DNA from 3 places in the Mediterraneibacter faecis genome. Region 2 is predicted to be linked to each of the others. Evidence: predicted binding sites of a transcription regulator. Region 2 holds the regulator's gene; each other region holds the start of a gene.

Region 1 (5,946 bases), 120 kb from region 2:
AAGATATAAAGAGCTTGTTGAAAAGGGAGTACAGTGCGATCTGAAAGAGATAGAGAAAGATATTGAAGAAAGAGACTACCGTGATATGACAAGAAAGATCGCGCCACTGAAAAAAGCAGAGGATGCGATACTTGTTGACAGTTCGGATATGACACTGAAAGAAGTTGTAAACACGATTTCCAGATATTGTCATAGATAAATTTGCAGGAGTTGGATAGAATGAAAGTAATAAAGGCGAAATCAGCTGGATTTTGTTTCGGCGTTAAGCGTGCAGTGGATACAGTTTACGAACAGGTGAAAGAGAATCAGAATCTTCCGATCTATACGTATGGTCCGATTATCCATAATGAAGAAGTGGTGAAAGATCTGGAGCAGAAAGGTGTGATCGTCCTTCGCAGCGAAGAAGAGCTGGATACACTGGAAAGGGGAACTGTTATTATCCGCTCTCATGGGGTGGCAAAAGATGTGTATGACAGATTGGAAAGTAAGAAAATCCAGATTGTAGATGCTACGTGTCCATTTGTTAAGAAAATCCATAATATCGTGCAGAAACACAGTGAGATGGGCGAGAATATTATTATCATTGGAAATCCGGAACATCCGGAGGTTCAGGGAATTAAGGGCTGGGCAGGAGACCATGTAGAGGTCTTTCAGACAAAGGAAGAAGCAGAAAATTATTCTTGTGAGCAGGGGAAAAAGATTTGTATCGTTGCCCAGACGACATTTAATTACAATAAATTTAAAGAATTAGTTGAAATTCTTGAAAAAAAGAGTTATGATGTAAGTGTTTTAAATACAATCTGTAATGCTACGAAGGAGCGCCAGACAGAAGCGCAGAGCATAGCAGAGACGGTGGATGCTATGATCGTTATTGGTGACAAACATAGTTCCAATACCCAGAAGTTATTTGAAATATGCCGCAAAGCATGTAACAATACGTACTATATACAGACACTTGGCGATTTGGATTTGAATCAATTAGGGTCAGTGGAAACGGTAGGTATTACAGCAGGGGCATCCACGCCCAACAATATAATTGAGGAGGTTCAAAATAATGTCAGAATTATCTTTTGAACAGATGTTAGAAGAGTCATTTAAAACAATTCACAATGGAGAGGTTGTCGAAGGTACAGTAATCGACGTGAAACCGGATGAGATTATCCTGAACATTGGATATAAAGCAGACGGTATCATTACAAAGAGCGAATATTCCAACGATCAGTCTCTTGACCTTACAACAGTTGTATCCGTAGGTGATACAATGACAGTTAAGGTACTGAAAGTAAATGACGGAGAGGGTCAGGTTCTTCTTACATATAAGAGACTGGCTGCAGAAAAAGGAAATGAGAGACTGCGCGAAGCATATGAAAACCACGAAGTGCTGAAAGCTACAGTTACACAGATTCTTGGCGGCGGTATTTGTACAACAGTTGATGAAGTAAGAGTATTTATCCCGGCAAGCCTTGTTTCCGATTCTTATGAGAAAGATCTCAGCAAGTATGAAGGACAGGAAATCGAATTCGTAATCAGCGAGTTCAACCCGAGAAGAAACCGTGTGATCGGTGATAGAAGACAGCTTCTTGTAGCAGAGCGTGCTGAGAAGCAGAAAGAGCTGTTCGCGAAACTCAATGTTGGTGATACAGTAGAAGGAACTGTTAAGAATGTAACAGATTTCGGAGCATTCGTTGACCTTGGTGGTGTTGACGGACTTCTTCACATCTCAGAGATGTCATGGGGAAGAGTTGACAATCCGAAGAAAGTATTCCATGTAGGAGATACACTGAAAGTTCTTGTAAAAGACATTCATGATACAAAGATTGCGCTCAGCCTGAAATTCCCAGAGACAAATCCATGGGTAAATGCAGCAGAAGATTTCGCTGTAGGTACAGTAGTTACAGGAAAAGTTGCACGTATGACAGACTTTGGTGCATTCGTAGAACTTGCACCGGGAGTTGACGCACTTCTTCATGTATCCCAGATTTCAAGAGCTCATGTTGAGAAACCATCTGATGTTCTTGCAATCGGACAGGAAATCACAGCTAAGATCGTTGATCTTAACGAAGCAGAGAAGAAGATCAGCCTGAGCATGAAAGCTCTTGAGGCTGACAACGCTGGAGAGACAGAGGAATAAGATATAAATTATTTTTTAGAAGAACCTGCCATTGGCAGGTTCTTTTTCTGTTAAAAATTCGACAAGATGTATAGCGAAAGATACAAGAATTATTACATATTTGCTAGATTTTCAGAGCGCATTCTAGTAAAATAAGTATTACAAAATTAAAATATTATTGTTGTAATGACAATGATAAAAGAAAGGAAGGAAATGAGATGGGGCTTTTGACATTTAAAGGCGGAATCCATCCAGATGATGGAAAACGTTTTTCAAAGGATCAGCCGATCAGACCTGTAGTACCTCAGGGTGAACTGGTCTATCCACTTTCACAGCATATAGGAGCACCGGCTAAACCGGTAGTTAAGAAAGGCGATTGTGTGCTGAAAGGACAGTTGATTGCTGAAGCGGGAGGATTTGTATCTTCTCCGATCTATTCATCTGTCTCCGGTAAAGTGAAAGGATTGGAACAACGTTTTAATCCAACTGGATCCCAGGTGGAGTGCATTGTTGTAGAAAACGATGGAGAGTATAAGGAAGTTGAATATGAACCGGTAAAGCCTTTGGAAGAGATGACAAGGGAAGAAATCATTAATAAGATTGGAGATGCCGGAATCGTAGGAATGGGTGGTGCAGGATTCCCTACAAAGGTAAAGCTTTCTCCGAAGGAACCGGATAAGATAGAATATATTATTGCAAACTGTGCTGAGTGTGAACCTTATATCACTGCAGATTACAGAAGAATGCTCGAGTATACAGAAGATCTTGTCAGCGGAATGAAGGTCATCCTTTCTTTATTCCCAAATGCAAGAGGTGTTTTTGCTGTAGAGGATAACAAGAAAGATTGTATTGAAAAGTTACAGAAAGCAGTTTCCGGCGATCCAAGAATTGATGTGAAAGCATTGATGACAAAATATCCACAGGGGGCAGAACGTCAGTTGATCTATGCAGTGACAAAACGAGCAATCAATTCTACCATGCTTCCGGCAGATGCAGGATGTATTGTTGATAACGTGGAGACTTTGATTGGAATCCACAATGCGGTAATCAAAGGAAAACCGTTGATGGAACGTGTTGTTACAGTGAGCGGCGATGCAGTTGAAAAACCAGGAAACTTTATGGCTCCTTTTGGAATAAACCACAGAGAGCTGGTTGAGGCAGCAGGAGGTTTGAAAGCGGAACCGCAGAAACTGATCTCCGGAGGACCGATGATGGGATTTGCCATGGTGACAATGGATGCACCGGTTACAAAGACTTCTTCCTCTATTCTGCTTTTTAAAGAAGACGTTGTGGCAAAGAGTCTTGAGACTGCATGTATTAACTGTGGAAGATGTGTGGAGATCTGTCCAAGCAGAATTATTCCATCCAGACTTGCAGACTTTTCAAAGAGAAAAGATGAGGCATCTTTTGTTGCATGGAATGGATTGGAATGTGTGGAATGTGGTTCCTGCAGTTATGTCTGTCCGGCGAAACGTCAGCTGAAACAGGCAATTGGTTCAATGCGTAAGACAGCATTGGCGAATAGAAAGAAGAAATAAGAGAGGTTGAAGTAAAGTGAACGAGAAATATAACGTATCTTCTTCGCCGCATATCCGTGATAAAGTGACAAGCAGCAACATTATGCTTTATGTTGTGATCGCACTTCTTCCGGCTACATTTTTCGGAATCTGGAATTTCCGTCATGAGAATGCCTGGATTCTTGTAGTTGTTACAACGGCAGCGGCTGTTTTATCTGAGTATCTTTATGAAAAATTAATGCATAAGCCAATTACGATCAATGATTTCAGTGCGGTTGTAACAGGACTTCTGCTCGCATTGAATCTTCCTCCGACACTCCCGTGGTGGATGGGTGTGCTTGGTGCAGTATTTGCTATCATTGTTGTGAAACAGTTGTTTGGAGGACTTGGACAGAACTTCATGAACCCTGCATTGGGAGCACGTTGTTTTCTGCTGATCTGTTTTGCAGGAAAGATGACTTATTTTGTTTACGACGGAGTGACAGGACCGACTCCTCTAGCAGAACTGAAAGCAGGAGAAACAGTGAATACATTGTCTATGCTTCTCGGAAATATCAGAGGAACAATCGGAGAGACTTCTGTAGTTGCAATTATGATCGGTGCAATGTTCCTGATTCTTATGGGTGTAATTGATCTTAGAATTCCTGGAACTTACATTGTGACATTTGTGATTTTTATCACATTGTTTGGAGGACATGGATTCGATCCTCAGTACATCACAGCGCATCTTTGTGGTGGTGGTCTGATGCTTGGAGCATGGTTTATGGCAACAGATTATGTAACATCTCCGATCACGAGCAAAGGAAAGATCCTTTTTGGAATCTGTCTTGGATGTCTGACGGGTCTGTTCCGTCTTTTTGGTGGATCAGCAGAAGGAGTTTCCTATGCGATCATCATCAGTAACCTTTTAGTTCCATTGATCGAGAAGGTTACTCTTCCAAAACCATTTGGTAAAGGAGGAGAGAAGTAATGAATAAAATTGTTAAAAACACGTTGATTCTGACAGTAATCACTGTTGTTGCAGGTCTTCTTCTCGGAGTTGTATATGGTGTGACAAAAGATCCGATCGCTAAAGCACAGGAGGAGGCAAAACAGGAAGCATTTCGTTCTGTTCTTTCAGATGCAGAGACATTTGAATCGGATACAGAATTTGATGCTGATGCAGCTTCTGCTCTTCTGAAAGAAAATGGATACACTTCAGATGATATTTCTGAGGTGGCTGAGGGAAAAGACGCTTCCGGTGAGACGGTTGGTTATGTCGTAAATGTTACATCACATGAAGGATACGGCGGAGACATTGATATTTCTGTAGGTATCAGGGAAGATGGAACAGTAACAGGTATTGAGATGCTCAGTATCAGTGAGACAGCAGGTCTTGGAATGAAAGCTAAGGAAGCAGATTTCAAAGATCAGTTTAAAGATAAGAATGTAGAAAAGTTTACATATACAAAGACAGGAGAGTCAGGAGATGACATGATCGACGCCATCAGTGGTGCTACGATCACAACCAATGCTGTGACAAATGCAGTAGACTCTGCACTTGTATATTTTCAAAATGAGTTAGGAGGCGGAAGTAATGAATAAATGTACAGAACGGCTGTATAATGGCCTTGTAAAAGAAAATCCGACCTTCGTTCTTATGCTTGGTATGTGTCCTACACTTGCGGTTACAACATCTGCGATCAACGGTGTTGGTATGGGACTTTCTACAACAGTTGTATTGATCATGTCTAACATGTTGATTTCTATGTTGAGAAAGATTATTCCGGATTCTGTCAGAATGCCGGCATTTATCGTTATTGTTGCTTCTTTCGTAACAATTGTACAGTTCCTGATGGAAGGATTCGTTCCAAGCCTTTATGATTCACTTGGACTTTATATTCCTCTGATCGTTGTAAACTGTATCATCCTCGGAAGAGCAGAAAGTTATGCTTCAAAGAATCCGGTTCTTCCTTCTATCTTTGATGGAATCGGTATGGGACTTGGATTTACTGTGGGTCTTACAGCAATCGGTATTGTCAGAGAACTGATCGGTGCAGGTAAAATCTTTGATATCCGTGTTATGCCGGAATCTTACGAGCCACTGACAATCTTCATCCTTGCACCGGGAGCATTCTTTGTCCTTGCAGGTCTTGTTGCTTTACAGAATAAAGTAAAGAACAATATGGCAAAGAAAGGAAAGAAGGTTCCGGAGACAGTCGGATGCGGAGAAGGCTGTGCAAGCTGCGGGAATGCTTCATCCTGCAGTGGAAAGATCTTCCCGACAGGCGAAGAAGACGCAAAGAACGAATAAAGGAGGGGACAGAAAGTGAAAGAATT
Region 2 (5,946 bases):
TTTTCCATGGATAAGAACATAGCCTTTATTTGAAAGGGAACGCGGATATCCGTCACCGTATCCGACGGGAATCGTAGCAATCCGCATCTCCTTTGGCGCGACGAAAGTTCCACCGTAACTGATGGAAGTTCCTTTTTCCACATCCTTTACAAAGCTGATATGGCTGATTAATTCCAATGCCGGTTTCAGGTCAACAGCATCTTTTTTCACTTCATCTGACGGATACATTCCATAAATAGAGATCCCGGCTCTGGCAAGATCATGCTTCATATCCGGAAAATCAATAATTCCGGCACTGTTATCACAATCATAATAGGAAATCTGAACTCCATTTTTTTCTAACTGTTCTTTCATCCAGAGGAATTTTTCATGTTGGGCAAATGTATAAGACTTGTCAAATTCATCTGCCTTTGCAAAGTGTGTGAACATTCCTTCCATTTTAATATTAGGAAGTTTGCTGATTCTGGAAATTGTCTCAACACTCTCTTTGCTTACTTTGAATCCAATTCGTCCCATTCCTGTATCAATTTTTATGTGAAGAAATGCGGTCTTTCCTGACCTTACGGCAGCCTCAGCCATTCCCTTGGCCATCTCTTCTGTATAAACTGCTGCACGGATTTCTTTTTCAACCATTTCTTCATACTCATCAGGAAAAACACAGCCAAGAATCAAGATTGGTTTCTTGATTCCATGTGCTCTTAAAGTTCTTGCTTCTCCCATGCATGCTACAGCGTAACCCCAGATATAAGACGTTTCCTCAAACATTTCCGCAAGAGGAACTGCTCCGTGTCCGTATGCATCCGTCTTGATAACAGCTATTAAACGTCCCTCCTGACCAATGCGATTTTTCATCTGTTCCATATTATATGCAATTGCGTCCAGATTGATCCTGGCACATACTCTGTTATACTGTTTCATAATTTATCTGCACTCCTTTGCATTTTTCATTGCATCGGCCATACCCTGAATCAGGTCTCTGGCTAATACGCTGTAACTTCCTTTGCTCTTTTTCGCTTCATCTCCACCACAGGCATGTAGGAAAACTCCCACAGCAGCGGCTTCGAATGGTGCCATATGCTGTGCAAGAAGTCCTGCAATCGTTCCGGCAAGAACGTCTCCGGAACCACCTTTTGCCATAGAGTTATTACCAGCGAGATTTACAAATTTCTGCCGATTTGTCTGTGCGACAACAGTACGACTGTCTTTTAACACACAGATTATGGATGATTTTGTATCCGGTCCGGATTGTTTTATGATCTGATCAAGTGCCTGGAAGCGATCTTCCATGATCGTATCAATACTCCATCCGGTCAGCCTTGACATTTCTTTCATATGTGGAGTTAAAATCACAGGTGCACAACATTGATTTAATAACTCTATATTCCTGCTCAGTAAATTAAGTCCATCGGCATCTATGACACATGGACAAGATACCTTTTTCAATACATTTTTCAATATCTTTTCGGAAATCTGTCCCATTCCAAGTCCACAGCCAATACAAACCACATCAGCCCAGTCAAGAAGATGAGACAGTTGACTGTCATCATAAGAATCATAGCAGGATATGATTGCCTCCGGAAGAAGTTCCTGCAGTGCCAGACGGTTTTCACTTGCTGTATAAATCTGTACTAGACCGGCACCAACTGTATAGGCAGCACAGGCAGAAAAAAATGCAGCACCAGCCATCCCGGGACTTCCGGTGATCATAAGAACTTTTCCATAACTTCCCTTGTGCGAATTCATCATTCTCGAAGGAAGAAGTTTTCCAAGATCATTTTTGTCAAAGGTATAACAAACATCCAGGTGATTCGAAAAATATTTCGGATCAATTCCAATCGCAACCGGAATGCTCTCTCCTGCATACGACTTGCCAGGGAAAAGCTCACAACCTAATTTTACACATGCCATACATACTGTAAGGTCGGCTCGAAATGCTGTCCCAAGAATCTTTCCTGTTGCAGCACAGATTCCGGATGGAATATCAACAGCAACTTTTTCTGCATCCTGAAGATTCATCCAGTCGATCACATCTTTATAATGTCCTGTGATTTCACGGCAGAGTCCAACACCAAATACAGCATCAATTATTACAGTATATTCTTCATCCGGGAATTCTGTGAATACAGAAATCCCCATATTTTCGACAATCTGTTTCTGACATCGACATTCTTCACTTAAAGAAGCTTCTCTCCCTGCAAATAGTACATCTGCATGCTTTCCCTGTTCGGTTAAGAGCCTTGCTACTGCAAATCCGTCTCCACCATTGTTGCCGCTTCCACAAACAATCAGACTTTTTTCTGTGGAAATATTTTTCTTATGCATTGTCTCGACAATCTGAAGTGCTGCACGTTCCATAAGTACAAGGGATGGAATCCCAATTTTATGAATTGTGTGTGCATCAGCTTCACTCATCTGCTTCCCATTTGGAAGATATCTCATGCTTATCGCCTGACCTTTCTATCACTTTACATTCCGTTACATTCCTTTAACATGAACAGATGCTGCGGAACCTCCTTTCGTCGGTTGGTCCCGCAGCATCCTTGCAGCCTGCCAGATTCTATTCTTTATCCTGCTGACAAAGGTTGTAAGATAACTTCATCAGTGTGTCAGATAAATGTACATTCTCAACGACCACATCCTTTGGAAGGGAAAGGTCCGTATGTGCAAAATTCCAGATTCCCTTCACACCGTTATCTACCAGAATATCAGCAACTTCAATTGCTTTCGATTTTGGAAGTGTCAGTGCAGCAATTTCAATGTCATTATTCTTAAGAAAATCTTCTAGTTCATCAACCATACGCACAGGAATCCCTCTGATCGTTACGCCTTCCAGTCGAGGATTCACATCGAAAAGACTTTTCAGAATAAATCCGCTTCTTTCGAAAGAAGCATAGTTTGCCAGTGCCTGTCCTAAATTACCGGCACCAATGATAATAAAATTATGACTTCTATCCAATCCCAAAATCTTGCCAATCTCTGTATAAAGATATTTCACATTGTATCCGTATCCCTGTTGGCCGAAACCACCGAAATTATTCAAATCCTGACGTATCTGTGAAGCCGTTACATGCATCTTCTTACTCAGGTCACTGGATGAAATTCTCTCTACGCCAGCCTCCAGCAGATCTCCTAGATATCTGTAGTATCTCGGAAGTCTGGAAATGACTGCACGTGATATCTTTCTCTGTTCCAATTTTTAGCCCTCCACTCTTAAACTACTCTTTATTATATAAAAGAGTTAAAGTTCTGTCAAACTTTTGTTTTGCAAAAACCCTTAAAATCCATATATTTTCCTTGTATTTTCGACATTTTTCTATATAATGATAATGTTAGAAGTCAAAAAACGAGGTGAAAACATATGATACTCGCATGTCACAATATAGAAAAAGCGTTTGGGGAACACGAAATTGTACGAGACGGCTCCTTTCATATCGAAGATCGTGAGAAAGCTGCTCTTGTCGGTGTGAACGGCGCCGGAAAATCAACAATCCTTAAGATGATCATCGGAGAAGAACCTCTTGATGGTGGAGATGTTATTCTCGCGAAAGGAAAGACACTCGGTTATCTTGCGCAGCGTCAGGATTTAAAATCCGGAAATACCATTTATGAGGAAGTGAAAAGTGCAAAAGCGGATATTTTTGCAATGGAAGCTCAGATTCGTTCCATCGAACATGAACTGAAGCATTTGGAAGGCGAGGAATTGCAGAACCGCCTGGAGACCTACAACCGTCTACAGTCCGAATTTGATGCAAGAAACGGTTATGCCTGCGAAAGCGAGATTACAGGTGTATTAAAGGGACTTGGGTTTACGGAAGATGATTTTAATAAACAGACAGATACACTTTCAGGAGGTCAGAAGACCCGTGTTTCTCTCGGGAAATTACTTCTTACAAGTCCGGATATCCTCCTGCTTGACGAGCCGACAAACCACTTGGATCTGAATTCCATTGCCTGGCTGGAAACATATCTGATCAATTATTCCGGAGCTGTATTTATCGTCTCTCATGACCGTTATTTCCTGAATCGTGTTGTTACAAAAGTTGTTGAGATTGATAATGCACAGGTTCGCATGTACCTTGGAAATTATAAAGATTATGCAATGAAAAAACAGCAGATCCGAGATGCACAGCTGAAAGAATACATGAATCAGCAGCGTGAGATCAAACATCAGCAGGCAGTTATTGAAAAATTAAAGTCTTTCAATCGTGAAAAATCAATCAAACGTGCAGAGAGTCGTGAGAAAATGCTTGACAGGATTACGCCATTGGACAAACCGGTTGACAGTACGAAAGAAATGCATTTTACGCTGGAACCATCGCAGATCAGCGGAAATGATGTTCTTACAGTGGAACATCTCTCAAAGCAATTTGACAGTCAGGTTCTCTTCCATGATATCAGTTTTGAAATCAAACGTGGCGAACATGTCGCTGTGATTGGTGATAATGGAACCGGAAAGACAACACTTTTAAAGATTATTAATCAGGTAATTGCAGCGGATCAGGGTGAATTCACACTTGGATCCAAAGTGACGATTGGTTATTACGACCAGGAACATCACGTACTTCATGATGATAAGACCATTTTTGATGAGATTTCTGATGACTATCCTGATCTTACCAATACACAGATCAGAAATACACTCGCTGCATTCCAGTTTACCGGAGATGAAGTGTTCAAAGAAATTCATACATTAAGCGGTGGAGAAAAAGGCCGCGTATCACTTGCCAAACTTATGCTTTCGGAAGCAAATTTTCTAATCCTTGATGAGCCAACCAACCATCTGGATATTACTTCCAAAGAAATTCTGGAAGAAGCATTAAATAACTACAGCGGAACGATACTTTATGTATCCCATGACCGTTATTTTATCAATCAGACCGCCTCCCGGATCCTTGAACTGGTGAATCAGACATTTGTTAATTACATCGGAAACTACGATTATTATCTGGAGAAAAAAGAAGCACTGACACTTGCTTATGCTTCTGGAAATGAAACAAATGCAGAAAATGTATCCAATTCAGGTGATTCTGCTGCATCCACTCCTGCTTCGGATTCAAAATTAAGCTGGCAGGAACAGAAGGAACAGCAGGCACGTGAACGTAAACGTAAAAATGAGTTGAAGAAAACAGAAGAAGAAATCGCAAAACTTGAAGATCGCAACACAGAGATTGACGAGGAACTGACGAAAGAGGAAGTTTATTCGAACTCTATTGAGTGCCAGAAACTTTCAACAGAACGTGCTGCAAATGAAGCAAGATTAGAAGAATTGTATGCATTGTGGGAAGAATTAGCAGAATAATGAATCTGCATAACAGTAATCGCCTGACAGCTACTACTTATGGTAACTGTCAGGCGATTTGTTTTAAGATTACATTTTTAAATTTAGTCAAACTCGAATTGGGATCAAGGTTTGTTTCTATACTGTACCGGTGTGATATTATACAGTTTTTTAAATGTTCTGTTAAAATGCTCTACATTCTGATATCCCACAGATTCTGCAATACTTTCTACAGTTGCACTGCTGCTCTTAAGCATTGCTCTTGCCTTTTTCATACGGATTTCTTTCAGAATATCCCCAAATGTCATTCCTGATTTTTCTTTAATGTATTTTGACAAATATGGTTTTGAAAGGAAGAACTTCTCAGCAAGATCGTCCAATGTAACTTCTTTATAATTTGCGTAAATATAATTTGTAATATCTAATAATCTTTCATCCTTGCATGTCTGGGATCTCTGTACGCTATCCAATTTATTCACTGCAACAACGAGTGCTTCAATAGATGCTTTGATAATATCGGCATCAACTCCGACACCCCAGTAACGCTTCTTGTTGGAAATAACACCGACATAAGCAACAGCTCTGGAAGAAGATCCTTTTGTCAAAGAATGCTCCTCGTAAAATGCAAGTTCAAACTCGATATCAAAATAATGCTTGATTGCATTGCT
Region 3 (5,946 bases), 350 kb from region 2:
ACCAATCTCAATCGGATTTCCGAGACAGTCATTGATCTTCTGACGGGAGTTGTTCAGTGTCATAACCTTGAGAGAAATCTTTTTGCTTGAAGACTCTTCAGTGGTTCCTGTTGTAGAAACACCCAGGAGACTGGAAAGATTTGCTCCCTTCTTGGAATTGTTATCAACATCTCCACTCTGACTCAACTTTGTCTTGGAAGCAGGGTTTACACTGGTACAGAATGGATTGACAAAATAGAATCCGGCTTCTTTCAGTGTACCGATATAATTTCCAAAAAGTGTAAGAACCAGAGCTTCCTGTGGTTTCAGCACCTTCAATCCAAGAAATGGAACCCATCCGATGCACAGCCAGATAATGCTGACAACCAGTCCAGCGATAACCGGTGGAGCTGAGAATTCATGTTCCAGTGCGATTGCGGACAGAACGCATCCTGCTATTGCAATCAGATAGAGCAGACAAAATAGTAAAAGCATTCCCATTCCATTTTTCTTATTTGATAATATTTTTTCATTCATAGTGATTCCTCCTCTGGAAATAAAATGAAATTTATTTGATATCATTATGATATCACTTTTGAAAAAGAAGTCAATAATTTTTGGATAAAACCAAGAAATTTAACAAAATCAATGCAACCGCAAATCAAGTCTACAAAAAGAAAAAGCTGTGAAAGATAAGCAATTTCATCTTTCACAGCTTCTATTCATATATTTATTCTATCAATCCCAGAATTTTGGAATACAAGAACAATCTTACAGCTGAGGACCTGCAGCAACAAGTGCTTTACCAGCTTCATTTCCTTCGTATTTAGCGAAGTTCTTGATGAATCTCTGAGCAAGGTCTTTTGCCTTAACATCCCATTCAGCAGCGTCAGCGTATGTGTCACGAGGATCAAGGATTCCTGTGTCAACACCCTCAAGCTCTGTAGGTACCTCGAAGTTGAAGTATGGGATTGTCTTTGTAGGAGCTTTGTTGATTGCTCCGTTAAGGATAGCGTCGATGATTCCACGAGTATCTTTAATGGAGATACGTTTTCCTGTTCCGTTCCATCCTGTGTTAACAAGGTAAGCCTTAGCTCCGCTAACTTCCATCTTCTTAACAAGTTCCTCTGCATATTTTGTAGGATGCAGCTCAAGGAATGCCTGTCCGAAGCAAGCTGAGAATGTTGGTGTAGGCTCTGTAATTCCACGCTCTGTACCAGCAAGTTTTGCTGTAAATCCAGACAGGAAGTAGTACTGTGTCTGATTCTCTGTCAGGATAGATACCGGAGGAAGTACTCCGAAAGCATCTGCAGACAGGAAGATTACATTCTTAGCTGCCGGTGCAGAAGATACTGGACGAACGATGTTCTTAATGTGGTTGATCGGGTAAGATACACGAGTGTTCTCTGTTACGCTCTTGTCGGCAAAGTCGATCTTTCCGTTCTCGTCAAGTGTAACGTTCTCAAGAAGAGCGTCACGAACGATTGCGTTGTAGATGTCTGGCTCAGACTCTTTGTCAAGGTTGATAACCTTAGCGTAGCATCCACCCTCGAAGTTGAATACTCCGTTGTCATCCCAACCGTGCTCGTCATCACCGATGAGGAGTCTCTTAGGATCTGTGGAAAGTGTTGTCTTACCTGTTCCTGAAAGACCGAAGAAGATTGCTGTGTTCTCTCCGTTGAGGTCTGTGTTAGCTGAGCAGTGCATGGAAGCAATTCCCTTAAGTGGAAGGAAGTAGTTCATCATAGAGAACATACCTTTCTTCATCTCTCCGCCGTACCATGTGTTAACGATAACCTGCTCTTTGCTTGTGATGTTGAAAAGTACAGCTGTCTCAGAGTTAAGTCCGAGCTCTTTGTAGTTCTCAACTTTAGCTTTGGAAGCATTGTAAACAACGAAATCTGGCTCGAAGTTCTCAAGTTCTTCCTCTGTTGGCTGAATGAACATATTTGTTACGAAATGTGCCTGCCAAGCTACTTCAACGATAAAACGGATTGCCATACGAGTATCTTTGTTAGCACCGCAGAATGCATCTACAACGAAAAGTCTCTTGTTAGAGAGCTCTTTGATTGCGATATCTTTAACAGCTGCCCAAGCTTCTTCTGTAGCTGGGTGGTTGTCGTTCTTGTATTCATCAGATGTCCACCAAACTGTATCTTTGGAGTTCTCATCCATAACGATGAATTTATCTTTAGGAGAACGTCCTGTGTAAACACCTGTCATAACATTGACAGCACCGAGTTCACTTTCCTGTCCTTTTTCAAAACCTTCAAGTTCCGGTTTTGTCTCTTCTTCGAATAATAATTCGTAGGAAGGATTGTATACGACTTCTGTTGTTCCAGTAATGCCATACTTACTTAAATCAATTTTTGCCATCTTACATATACCTCTTTCTTTCTAATGATAGAATAAAATGCTGCTCATGCAAGCTTTTCATATCCTTTTTTAATTATACATATTATGTGAAGAAAATCAATAAAAATCCCGTAAATTTTTTAACAAAGAACTGGGAAAAATGAAAGATTTCATATTAAAAATGCAAGAAGAAAAAAGAAAAATGTCAAATAATGAAAAATTACAAGGAAAATATGACAGATTCCGTTGCTTTTTTATATATCAGAATGAAAAAAATTATGATAAAATAGGAGAATAATGCCAGAAAATGCGAAAAAACTGGCTTGTGAAGTTAGAAAGACAAACTATAGATCAGAAGAAAATAATAAGAAAAGCAGACATAACAATGGTAGATGATGAAAGAAAAACGACAAAAAATGAAAAGATGTCGATGAAAGAAAATGAAAGATTATTGATTGAAAAATTCAAAACGATAAAACCGGTGGAGAAATCCTATGAAGAACAGGCAAAAAGACGATGGAAAACAGTTGCAAAACCACTGTTCAGCTTAGGAAAACTGGAAGATGCCGTGATCCGAATGGCAGGAATCCGAAGAGAAGCAGATTTTGAGATTAAAAAGAAAGGCTTGCTGATCTTTTGTGCGGATAATGGAGTTGTTTCAGAGGGAGTGACCCAGACCGGACAGGAAGTGACCGCAATCGTTGCGGATAATTTTACAAAATGTGCGACGAGCGTATGTATTATGGCAGAGACCGCCGGAGCGGATTTATTTCCAATTGATATTGGAATGGTGACAGATGTTCCGTCGGTGACAGATCCGAAAGACAAAGTGATGTACGGAACAAAGAATATGGCGATGGAACCTGCAATGTCAAGAGAACAGGCTGCACAAGCCGTTCTTATTGGCATACGAAAGGTCAAAGAGTTGGCAGAACAAGGGTATGATCTGATTGCAACCGGTGAGATGGGGATTGGAAATACAACGACCAGCAGTGCTGTTGTGTCCGTTCTGCTTGATGAAAGTGTGGAAAATGTGACAGGGAGAGGCGCAGGCCTTAGTTCAGAAGGGCTGAATAGAAAGATTCGTGCAATTAAGAGAGCAATTGAAAAGCATCAGCCGGACAAGGAAGATGTTTTAGATGTTTTGTCCAAAGTCGGAGGGCTTGATATTGCCGGAATGACAGGTGCATTTCTCGGAGGTGCGATCTATCATATTCCGGTTCTGATTGATGGGTTCATCTCTTCTGCAGCAGCATTGTGCGCAGTGCGTATGGTTCCTGAGACGGCGGATTATATCCTGGCATCACATTGCTCCGGAGAGCCGGCGGGGCGAATGGTCTTAGAAGAGCTGAAACTTCCATATCTGATTGATGCGAAGATGTCTCTTGGAGAAGGCAGTGGTGCAGTTGCAGCAATTCCACTTCTTGAGATGGGTGTGAATGTTTATCGGAAGATGAGTACCTTTGAAGAGATTAAAGTAGAGCAGTATGAAGAACTTAAGTGAAGATGAGGAGTAAGAAAAATGTGGTTATTGAACGCAATGATCATTGCAATCGCTATGTATTCTAAGATTCCGATGCCGCGGGTAGACTGGAATGAAAAAAATATGAGATATGCGATGTGCTTTTTCCCATTGGTCGGAGTTATAATTGGAGTATTGGAAATAGTTGCCGGGAATCTGATCACAATATGGAAGGGAGAAGGAACTTTCTTTTATGCAGTTGTATTGACTTTGCTTCCGGTTTTTATAACAGGAGGAATTCATCTGGATGGATTCGCAGATACAATGGACGCAAAAAGTTCTTATGGAGACCGGGAGAAGAAGCTGGAGATTCTGAAAGACCCTCATACGGGAGCATTTGCGATCATCAGTCTTTGCTGTTATTTCCTTCTGTGTGTGGGGATTTTTAGTGAAATGCGAACAGAACGTTTATTTGCGGCAGCACTCGTGTTTGTGTTCTCGCGTTCGCTGAGTGGAATTTCTGTTGTGACGTTTCAGGCAGCGAAGAACAGTGGACTGCTTCGGACATTTCAAGACGGTGCACAGAAGAGAAATGTAAGGATTGTATTGATCTTCTGGCTATTTGCAACAGTAGTCGGATTCTATCTGACAGCAGGTTTATGCGGAGTGGCAGCAGCAGTTGTCGGACTTGCTGTTTTCTTTTATTATGATCAGTTTAGCAGAAAACAGTTTGGAGGTATTACAGGTGATCTTGCCGGATACTTCCTGCAGTTGTGTGAGCTGTTTATGCTGGCAGTGCTCTGCATTATTCTAGAAATGTTATTGCATATCAATGTTTTATGATAGATGCTTTATTATAGAAATGAAAATGAAATAAAATAGATTTTTTTGGAGTGATTTATGGAGCTTATTTTGATCCGGCATTTGAAGACACCGGGCAATGAAAAGAGACAATATATCGGAAGTACAGATGAAGAACTGTCAGAACAGGAAGTACTGAACTTTAAACAGAAATATAAAATAGATAGCTATCCACAGGTACAGCAAGTGATTGTCAGTCCAATGAAGAGATGTATTCAAACGGCAGAGTTGATTTATCCAGAGGTGCAGATACAACAGGAATCGTTGCTGAAAGAATGTGATTTTGGTATTTTTGAAGGAAAGACATATGAAGAGCTGAAAGACAGAGCAGAATATCAGGCATGGCTGGATTCCGGTGGAACGATTGCATTTCCGGAAGGGGAGGAGCAGAAGGAATTCCGTTTACGTTGTGTGAGAGGCATGCTCTGTCAGGTTGATAGATTATGTGAAGAAAATGTAGAAAGTGCAGCCTTTGTCGTTCATGGAGGAACGATTATGGCGGTGCTGGAACAACTGGCGGAAGACCAAAAAGATTTTTATCACTGGCAGGTGGAAAATGGCAGAGGATATAGAATGCTTGTTGACGAAGAAGAGTGGAAGTCCGGCGTTCACAGATTTTATGAAATTCAAAAACTGGGAGGCGCGATAGAATGAATGGGAAGATGACAATCTTGGCATGCATTACAGGATTTCTGTTAGATTGCATTTTCGGAGATCCGGTCTGGATGTACCATCCGATACGCGTGATCGGAAACCTGATCAGTGTGTTGGAAAAAGGATTGCGGAAGTTGTTGTGCAGTCGGATTCCTGCATCAGAACAAAAGAAGAAAAATAAAAGAGAAGTTCTGGCAGGAGGGATTTTATGGATTCTGACAGTTTTGTTATCCTTTCTTGTACCAGCGGTACTCTTATTTGCTGCAGGAAAGGTTCATCCGGCAGTACGGTTTCTTTTGGAAACCTTCTGGTGTTACCAGATATTTGCGGCGCGGTGTCTTGTAGGAGAAAGTAGGAAGGTTTATCAGAAATTAAAAGAAGACGACTTGCCTGGTGCAAGAAGAGCTGTATCCATGATTGTCGGAAGAGACACAGAGAACCTTACAGCAGAAGGTGTGACGAAAGCTGCGGTAGAGACAGTGGCGGAGAATACTTCCGACGGCGTGACGGCTCCGCTTTTATTTCTTCTGATCGGCGGCGCACCGCTTGGATTCTTATACAAAGCAGTGAATACGATGGATTCTATGCTTGGATACAAAAATGAAAAATATCTGTATTTCGGAAGAATACCAGCA

What was found. The regulator Rex, encoded in region 2, represses fermentation and respiration genes when NADH is low (regulators of the CRP and FNR family bind a similar motif). The targets are predictions, from matches to a motif close to ATTGTTAANTANTTAACAAT.
Region 1: a site for Rex is predicted at 2,178-2,197, ahead of rsxC (electron transport complex subunit RsxC). Genes of this name have one in related genera too.
Region 3: a site for Rex is predicted at 2,536-2,555, ahead of pckA (phosphoenolpyruvate carboxykinase (ATP)). Genes of this name have one in related genera too.

Annotation. Positions count from the first base shown of each region.
Region 1 is NZ_AP043803.1:1,610,821-1,616,766, forward strand. It holds gene cmk ((d)CMP kinase) at 1-199, shown strand, start outside; gene ispH (4-hydroxy-3-methylbut-2-enyl diphosphate reductase) at 220-1,074, shown strand; gene rpsA (30S ribosomal protein S1) at 1,055-2,131, shown strand; gene rsxC (electron transport complex subunit RsxC) at 2,329-3,648, shown strand; gene ACZ47Z_RS07585 (RnfABCDGE type electron transport complex subunit D) at 3,665-4,597, shown strand; gene ACZ47Z_RS07590 (RnfABCDGE type electron transport complex subunit G) at 4,597-5,211, shown strand; gene rsxE (electron transport complex subunit RsxE) at 5,204-5,920, shown strand; gene ACZ47Z_RS07600 (electron transport complex protein RnfA) at 5,936-5,946, shown strand, end outside.
Region 2 is NZ_AP043803.1:1,735,656-1,741,601, forward strand. It holds gene alr (alanine racemase) at 1-918, opposite strand, end outside; gene ACZ47Z_RS08205 (bifunctional ADP-dependent NAD(P)H-hydrate dehydratase/NAD(P)H-hydrate epimerase) at 922-2,439, opposite strand; gene ACZ47Z_RS08210 (redox-sensing transcriptional repressor Rex) at 2,558-3,193, opposite strand; gene ACZ47Z_RS08215 (ABC-F family ATP-binding cassette domain-containing protein) at 3,359-5,299, shown strand; gene ACZ47Z_RS08220 (2-isopropylmalate synthase) at 5,404-5,946, opposite strand, start outside.
Region 3 is NZ_AP043803.1:2,089,466-2,095,411, reverse strand. It holds gene ACZ47Z_RS09920 (SPFH domain-containing protein) at 1-516, opposite strand, end outside; gene pckA (phosphoenolpyruvate carboxykinase (ATP)) at 751-2,355, opposite strand; gene cobT (nicotinate-nucleotide--dimethylbenzimidazole phosphoribosyltransferase) at 2,765-3,838, shown strand; gene cobS (adenosylcobinamide-GDP ribazoletransferase) at 3,857-4,639, shown strand; gene ACZ47Z_RS09900 (histidine phosphatase family protein) at 4,697-5,311, shown strand; gene cbiB (adenosylcobinamide-phosphate synthase CbiB) at 5,308-5,946, shown strand, end outside.